Regions from separate parts of the Peribacillus sp. YIM B13481 genome, predicted to be linked through region 1. Evidence: riboswitches for the same ligand, from Rfam matches in the RefSeq annotation. Region 1 holds a riboswitch; the other holds the start of a gene.

Region 1 (4,436 bases):
TGACACCCTTTTTCCCAAGCGCCGTCATTGCAACAGAAGCTGCCAAGGCATTCAACGCTTGATTGGAACAAATGTTGGATGTGGCCTTATCACGGCGAATGTGCTGCTCACGAGCTTGAAGTGTCAACACAAACCCCCTTTTTCCATTTTCATCCACCGTTTGACCGACGAGCCGGCCCGGAACTTTCCGAACAAGTTTATTAGTAACGGCAAAATATCCACAATGAGGTCCCCCAAATGCCGCTGGAATGCCGAATGGCTGAGCATCTCCCGTTACGATATCTGCACCGAGTGAACCTGGGGGTGTCAAAGCCCCCAGTGCAAGCGGATTACTGGAAACGATAAACATGGACTTGACGCCATGAATGATTTCTTCCATTTCTTTCAATGGCTCTATCCGGCCAAAAAAATTCGGATATTGCACAATCACTCCTGCAATGTCATCATTCATTAATTCCTTTAAAGCAGCCATGTCCGTCACACCGTCTTTATAAGGAATTTCAATCACTTCCACGCGTTGCCCTTTGGCATATGTCTTCACAACTTCTCTTGATTCAGGATGAACTGCTCCTGAAATGAGAATCTTCTTGCGCCGTGTCTGACCTGAAGCAAGCATGGCCGCCTCAGCCAGCGAAGTCCCGCCGTCATACATGGAGGAGTTAGCTACATCCATACCCGTCAATTCACAAATCATCGTTTGATATTCAAAGATGGCTTGCAGCTCACCCTGTGAAATTTCGGGCTGATAGGGAGTATAAGCCGTATAAAATTCAGAACGGGAAAGAACGTGATCGACGATGACCGGTGCATAATGGTCATAGACACCCGCACCAAGGAAGGAAGCATAATTTTTAAGATCCGCATTCTTGGCAGCAAGCCTTGATAATTCTTTCATTAATGCAGGTTCCGATTTAGCAGGCTTGATATCGTATTCTCCTTGAAAGCGAACACTTTCAGGGATATCATTGAAAAGTTCTTCAACAGCAGGTACCCCTATAACTTCCAGCATTTCTTGTTTATCTTGCTCTGTCATGGGTAAATAACGATGTTTCATCTAATGACCATTCCCCTCTATTTACGTGGTTTTTTATAAAAAGGTGTTTGTATTATAACGGCTTTCAAACGTTTGGAACGGATTTCCACTTCAATTTCCGCATCCAGCACCGAATATTCCTTATCGATAAGTACCAATCCTACGTTTTTCTTCAACGTTGGTGATTGGGTACCAGTCGTGACCTCCCCAATGACTTTGTCCCCGCTGTAGACCTTATACCCATGACGAGGAATGCCACGGTCAATCATTTCAATTCCCACAAGCTTCCGGGGTGCCCCTTTCTCCTTTTGTTCAGCAAGAACGGCTTTCCCGAAAAAATCGGCTTCCTTATCCACTTTTACCGCAAAACCAATCCCGGCTTCTATTGGAGTAATGTCCGCTGAAAGCTCCTGCCCATACAGCGGCAGTTTCGCTTCAAAACGCAGGGTATCACGAGCACCTAAACCAATCGGCTGTATCCCTTCTTCCTTTCCGGCATCCATTATCGCCTTCCAAAGGGCAGGGCCGTTTTCACTGTCGCTATATATTTCAAAACCATCTTCACCAGTATATCCAGTACGGGATACCAACGTGGAGATACCATTTATCATGACATTCTCCTTGAACTTGAAAAATCCAATTTCACTTAAGGCAGTATTTTCTGAAAGTTTTTGCAATATCTTCTCTGCAGATGGTCCTTGAAGTGCTAGCTGTATATAGTCACTCGATACATTCGTAATTTGGGCATCTTCCGTTAGATTAGCTTGCAGCCAATCGAAATCTTTTTCTGTATTCGCTGCATTGACCACGAGCAGATAGTCGTCTTCCGCCCTTTTATAAACGATGAGATCATCAACCGTCCCGCCGTTTTCATAACACATGGCCGAATATTGGGCACCGCCCGTTTGCAGCTTTGATATATCATTAGTCAGCATCTTCTGTAAAAAGGAAAGGCTCCCAGGACCCTTAACATCAACTTCCCCCATATGCGATACATCGAACAGACCCGCTTTTGTACGTACGGCTTCATGTTCGTCCTTTATACCCGAAAATTGGACAGGAAGTTCCCAGCCGCCAAAATCAATCGTTTTCCCTCCGTATTCACGATAAACCTCAAATAGTGGTGTTCTTTTTAAATTGGTCAAAAAATGACCCCCCTCAGATTTTTTAAAATTAAATTGGCTTCATTATCAAAGCTTTTTGTCCTTACGCATCAGATATTCTGATTCATGATGTGAAAAAAGCACAAAAAAGGACAGAGAAAGCCCGTTTGAGCTTTTTCTCTGTCCTGAAACCTGAAAGTTTACCTATATAATAGGTTTTCCCCTTTGGTGGCCGTCCCAAACGGGCGGCGCTCTCCAGAGTTGCGTCCAATAAGAGTTCTTTTGCCTGAGAGATTCACTGCTAAGTTTGCTCCTTCGGCGCTACATCCGTAGTCTCTCCCCTTATCTTCACCCGCATATTATGGTCTACCAATGAAATTAAGCGAATAAGCCCCACCCATTAGTAAAACCTTTGAGCATCATAGAATGCATTCTCTGCCAAATCTCCAAAAACTCCAGAAAAACGTTTAAATGATCTCCTTCGGTAATCATGGATAAAGCAGGTACCTATAGCCCATACTAAGAAAACGCGAACTGCAAAATCGATACAAAAATTCTTTTTAGCGTTTGGAAATTGGAATTTTCTAAATATACTTATATCCTACCCTAAGAAACTTATCTCTGCAATATCTTTTGAAGAGAAATATTTTTCTTACTTCACATATGAAATGTTCGGTTTTTGACCTTATATTAAGGAATTTATGATTTAAGAGGGAGTTATTTCTATGAAAATCAATATATCCTTCAATTCTGAATGGAATGACGAGTTTTTACAAAAAGTGGAAAATGATGGTCCATGGGGAAATTGGGAGCTTTATAAGTTGGCGGTTAAAATGGAGGAAAATCTCATCATTCCTGATTTTGAAGGTTTACAGGCACCCAAGCACCTTCCTCAGTTAACCCCGCTTCCCCATCAATTGGAAGCTGCAAAGCAAGTGGTGGAAAAGATGAATGGAAAGGCCATTTTAGCAGATGAAGTAGGTCTCGGAAAAACAATTGAAGCCGGCTTGATCCTAAAGGAGTATATGATCAGAGGCCTTGTAAAGAAGGTATTGATCCTTGTACCAGCTTCCCTTGTAACACAATGGGCTTTTGAATTGAATACGAAGTTTCATATTCCGGCAGTCGTTCAGAGAAAAAGTTATGTATGGGACTCCTGTGATGTGGTCATTTCATCCATTGATACAGCGAAACGCGCTCCACATCGTGATATCATTTTCAATCAGGAATATGACTTCATCATCATTGATGAAGCTCATAAACTTAAAAATAATAAGACGAAGAACTATGAATTCGTCCAAAATCTGAAAAAGAAATTTTGTTTACTCCTGACAGCTACTCCCATTCAAAATAAAGTCGAGGAAATTTTTCACCTCGTTTCGTTATTAAAACCAGGCCACTTGGGAAATGCCTCACTCTTTTCGGAAAAATATAAAGGGAAAGGCCGGAACATAATTGAAGATGAACACCTAAAGGAATTGGTCAACACTGTGATGATTCGAAACCGGCGGGCCGATACTGGTATTGAATGGACAAAAAGGCATGTGGAAACCATCACCATTGAATTTTCTCCAACCGAGCAGGCATTGTACGATGCAGTTTCAAAATTCAAACCTATTTCTGATGGAACAAAAGGAAGCGCCTTTTCAGCTCTCACTCTCCAAAGAGAAGCCTGCAGCAGCAGAGAGGCGGTCTTTTATACTTTAAAAAACATGAAAGCCAAATACGACCAGCCTACCCCTGACTTTTTGGCAAAGCTTGATGATTTATTTACAAAAGTGAATGAAACGGTTCAGAATTCAAAAGCTGAAAAAGCTTTGGAACTGATCAAGAAAATTGATGACAAAGTGATTATCTTTACCGAATACCGAGCTACTCAGCTTTATCTACAATGGTACCTTCAACAGAATGGAATTTCTTCAGTCCCATTCCGAGGCGGATTTAAACGTGGAAAGAAAGACTGGATGCGAGAATTATTCCAAAAGAAAATTCAGGTATTAATTGCAACAGAAGCTGGCGGGGAAGGGATAAACCTTCAGTTCTGCCATCACTTGATTAATTTTGACCTGCCATGGAACCCCATGAGGCTTGAACAAAGAATTGGGCGGATTCACCGCCTTGGACAGGAAGAGGATGTCAGGATTTATAACTTTGCCACGAAAAATACTGTTGAAGAACATATTCTAAAGTTACTATACGAAAAAATTAATTTATTTGAAAAAGTAATTGGTGAATTGGATGATATTCTAACCAAACTGGATATTAACAACATTGAAGAATATTTAATTGATGTGGTCGGC
Region 2 (4,436 bases), on a different contig from region 1:
AGGAAAGATAAAAAGAAAGGAGGTGCATTAATGATAAATGAGTCTATCTTTTGATTTGTACAATTAACGCTATATTTTCAAAAAGGATGGTAGATCTATTTCACTATATCTAGTACCTATCCAAGAAAGCGCTTACAGTGGTGGACAGTTTCCCAGTACGCTAATAATTCACACTCATTGAAAGACAGACTCTTTATTGGGGAAAAATCCAAGTATCCTATAAAAGTAGAAAGTGGGAATTCGTATGCAGGAACAAAAGTTAGATAGAGGGCTAAAAAACAGGCACGTACAACTCATCGCTATTGGTGGGGCAATCGGAACGGGATTATTTCTTGGAGCAGGAAAATCTATTCATTTAGCCGGGCCATCCATTTTAATTGCTTACATGATTACAGGCGTCATTTGCTTTTTAATCATGCGCGCACTTGGAGAACTACTCTTATCTAATTTGCACTATCATTCCTTTGTCGACTTTGTAAGAGACTATTTAGGTAATATGGCTGCATTTGTAACCGGCTGGACCTACTGGTTTTGCTGGATTTCAATCGCAATGGCCGACTTAACAGCAGTTGGTCTTTATACTCAATACTGGTTTCCCTCTGTACCACAGTGGATGCCAGGATTAATTGCACTTGTCATTCTGCTATTTATGAATCTTGCAACGGTAAAACTATTTGGCGAAATGGAGTTCTGGTTCGCATTAATTAAAGTCATAGCTATTCTAGCACTAATTGTTATCGGTATTTTCATGATTATTAAAGGCTTTTCCACTGATTCAGGCGCAGCAAGTTTCACGAATCTATGGAGTCACGAAGGTATCTTCCCAAATGGAATAAATGGTTTTATCCTCTCATTCCAGATGGTAGTGTTTGCGTTTGTTGGCATTGAACTTGTAGGACTAACAGCAGGTGAAACAGAGGATCCAGAAAAAGTTATCCCCAAAGCGATCAATAATATTCCTATTCGGATTATAATTTTCTACATTGGCGGACTTATTGTCATTATGAGTGTTTATCCGTGGAACGCAATCATCCCAACGGAAAGCCCATTCGTCCAAGTATTTTTGGCCGTAGGTATCGCTGGAGCTGCTGGTATCATCAATTTTGTCGTCTTAACATCGGCGGCTTCGGCATGTAACAGTGCAATCTTCAGTACAAGCCGGATGGTATACTCACTTGCCAAAGATAAAAATGCACCTGTACCGTTTGCAAAACTTAATGACCGTAAAGTACCTTCCAATGCATTGGTCTTTTCAACGGTTGTCATTTTAATTTCCGTTGTTTTGAATTATTTAATGCCTGAAGGAGTATTTACCTTGATTACAAGTATCTCTACAGTATGTTTCATTTTTATTTGGGGAATTACAGTCATCAGCCATTTGAAATATCGTAAAACAAGACCAGATCTAGTGAAAATGAACAAATTTAAATTACCACTTTATCCATTTTCCAATTACTTGATCCTTGCTTTCCTAGCGTTCGTCCTTGTTGTTCTTGCACTTGCGAACGATACTCGTGTTGCCTTAATCGTAACTCCTGTTTGGTTTATTATGCTGATTGCGATTTATAAGATGCGCAAAACGAAGGTAGATCAGGCGAATCAGAGAGAGGCAGCGGGGAATTAAGTGGCAAGAAACCCTTTGATCCCATTAACGATGTTTGTCCAGATAGCTGCCGCTCCATATTTTCCAACTCGGTGGGTAAAAAACTGCCCGTTATAAAAAGCTTAAGATATCTGGATGATCATATTAAAATTCAAAAAAATATCTTAGAATATTATTGTTAGCGCTTTCAAAAATGCTTGACATAATTATTATCAACAACTATTCTAAATGTACCAATTGAATAAGCGGATGACAGTTGTGGGAGAGTGCAAAGCGACAAGCCACCGAAGGAGCAAGTTCCAAAAAGACCCTTGGAACAAATCTCTCAGGTAGATGGAACCACAAATGGACGCACCTCTGGAGAGCGCGTATAAACATTTACGCCACCAAAGGGGAAAGGCTCTATTAAAAATGGAGCTAAACTCTCAGGTAAAAGGACAGAGAAGGGTAGAGAACGCTACGACCCTTTTCTGTCCTTTTTTGCGTGCAAAAAAGGGTGTAAAGCATACTGTTATTAACAGTTTTCATAGAAAAGTAGGCCTGTAGGGGGAAAGAAACTTAAGTGTTTAGTACCATATTGAAATTAATTGAGCGAAAATTCAGAATTAGGTAAAAACGTTGAGGAGGAAAATAAAATGAGTTTACAACAAAATGATTTAACCATTTTTGAAGCCATTGAGAAGGAAGGACAACGTCAACATCAAACACTGGAATTGATTGCATCAGAAAACTTTGTTAGCCCTGATGTATTAGAGGCCATGGGAAGCGTGATGACAAATAAATATGCAGAAGGTTATCCAGGAAAGCGCTATTATGGTGGATGTGAATTTGTCGATGTGGCAGAACAAGCAGCTCTTGAGCGATTAACAAAGCTTTTCGGTGCCAAATATGCAAATGTTCAGCCTCACTCAGGTGCACAAGCCAATTTCGCAGTTTTTTTCGCACTGCTTCAGCCTGGTGATAAGGTGATGGGGATGAACCTTTCACATGGTGGCCACTTAACTCATGGAAGTCCAGTCAGCGTTTCAGGAAAATGGTTTGAAGTTGTGTCTTATGGAGTTAGAGAAGATACTCAGCTAATTGATTATGATGAGTTGGAAGCTATTGCAAAGAAAGAAAAACCTAAATTGATTATTGCTGGGACAAGTGCCTATCCAAGAACGATTAATTTTGCACGATTTAGAGAAATTGCCGATCAAGTTGGTGCAAAACTTATGGTGGATATGGCTCATATAGCCGGGCTGGTAGCTACTGGTCTTCATCCATCCCCAATCCCATATGCAGATGTTATTACAAGTACAACTCATAAAACATTAAGAGGACCACGGGGGGGGATCATTTTAACGAACGATGAAGTAATAAGCAAAGCGATTAATAAATCCGTATTCCCGGGAATTCAAGGCGGTCCACTAATGCATATCATTGCAGCAAAAGCAGTTGCTTTCAACGAGGCTTTACAACCAAGCTTTAAGGATTATGCGAAACAAGTCATTGAAAATGCTACAACACTTGGCGAAACATTAAAAAATGAAGGTGCAGCCCTTGTTTCTGGCGGAACAGATAATCATATTGTCCTTTTGGATTTACGTCCGTGGAATTTAACAGGAAAAGAAGCAGAGAAGTTATTGGAAGACGCGGGCATTACCGTTAATAAAAATACGATTCCCTATGATCCAGAAAAGCCATTTGTTACTAGCGGTATCCGAATGGGGACAGCAGCTTTAACAACTCGAGGCATGAAGAAGGAAGAGATGGTGAAAATTGGCGAAGTGATTGCAACGGTTCTAAAAAGTAAAGGGAATAAAGCCGTTATTGAGAAAGCAAGAGTAACAACTAAAGAGATTTGTGGTGTTTATCCGTTATTTCAAGAGCCAACGACTGTGTGAAGAAAGGGGCAGCAATTATGCCTTTGCTGAAACCTGAGCAACGGCCATGGCAGCGAGATATGTCTTTTGGAATCATGGCAATGAAAGAAACCGGTAACAGGTGAAAGAACATCTATTTTACAAAAAATCATAATTGGGGGTAGATCATGGGTATTGAAACAGCATTAAAGCAAACACCGCTTTTTGAAGTATATAAAAAATACGGAGCAAAAGTTATTAATTTTGGTGGCTGGGCTCTGCCGGTTCAATTTACTAGCATTTTAGAAGAGCATGAAGCTGTTCGAACTGAAGCAGGACTTTTTGATGTTTCTCATATGGGAGAAGTACTTGTGGAAGGGAAAGATGCCGAGAGTTATATTAACTACCTTGTTACAAACGATGTAACAAAGCTTAGCATCAATCAAGCACAGTATACCGCAATGTGTTATCCAGACGGTGGAACCGTCGATGATTTATTAGTTTATAAATTAGGGAATGAAAAATATTTACTCGTCATTAATGCCGCAAATATTGAGAAAGATTACGAATGGATGAAGCAGCATGTAAAAGGAGAGATGGCACTCCAAAATATTTCTGAAGACATCGCTCAGCTTGCCATCCAAGGACCAAAGGCAGAAAGCATTTTGCAAAAGTTAACGGAAATAGATTTATCAGAAATTGGTACTTTTAAATTCGCCCAACATGTCAACATCTCGGGGATTACCGATGTAATTGTATCCCGTACAGGTTACACAGGAGAAAATGGATATGAACTTTATTTATCTGCAGACAAAGCGGAAGTACTTTGGGAAAAGATCTTAGAAGCGGGAGCCACGAATGGATTAAAACCATGCGGACTTGGTGCACGGGACACGCTTCGGCTGGAAGCACGTCTTGCACTCTATGGCCAAGAACTAAGTAACGATATCAGCCCGCTGGAAGCAGGAATCGGCTTTGTAGTAAAGACT

The links. A riboswitch is a leader RNA that binds a small molecule or an ion and turns the genes downstream of it on or off. The one in region 1 is predicted to bind glycine.
Region 2: it holds a riboswitch for glycine, as region 1 does, so the genes downstream of both, glyA (serine hydroxymethyltransferase) here and gcvT (glycine cleavage system aminomethyltransferase GcvT) in region 1, are expected to answer to the same signal.

What each region holds. Positions count from the first base shown of each region.
Region 1 is NZ_JBHZPE010000003.1:152,952-157,387, reverse strand. Features, by position in the region: gene gcvPA (aminomethyl-transferring glycine dehydrogenase subunit GcvPA) at 1-1,054, opposite strand, end outside; gene gcvT (glycine cleavage system aminomethyltransferase GcvT) at 1,072-2,178, opposite strand; glycine riboswitch at 2,315-2,397, opposite strand; glycine riboswitch at 2,401-2,488, opposite strand; gene ACFX4X_RS03810 (DEAD/DEAH box helicase) at 2,862-4,436, shown strand, end outside.
Region 2 is NZ_JBHZPE010000023.1:21,060-25,495, reverse strand. Features, by position in the region: gene ACFX4X_RS14360 (amino acid permease) at 245-1,624, shown strand; glycine riboswitch at 1,951-2,054, shown strand; gene glyA (serine hydroxymethyltransferase) at 2,239-3,489, shown strand; gene gcvT (glycine cleavage system aminomethyltransferase GcvT) at 3,636-4,436, shown strand, end outside.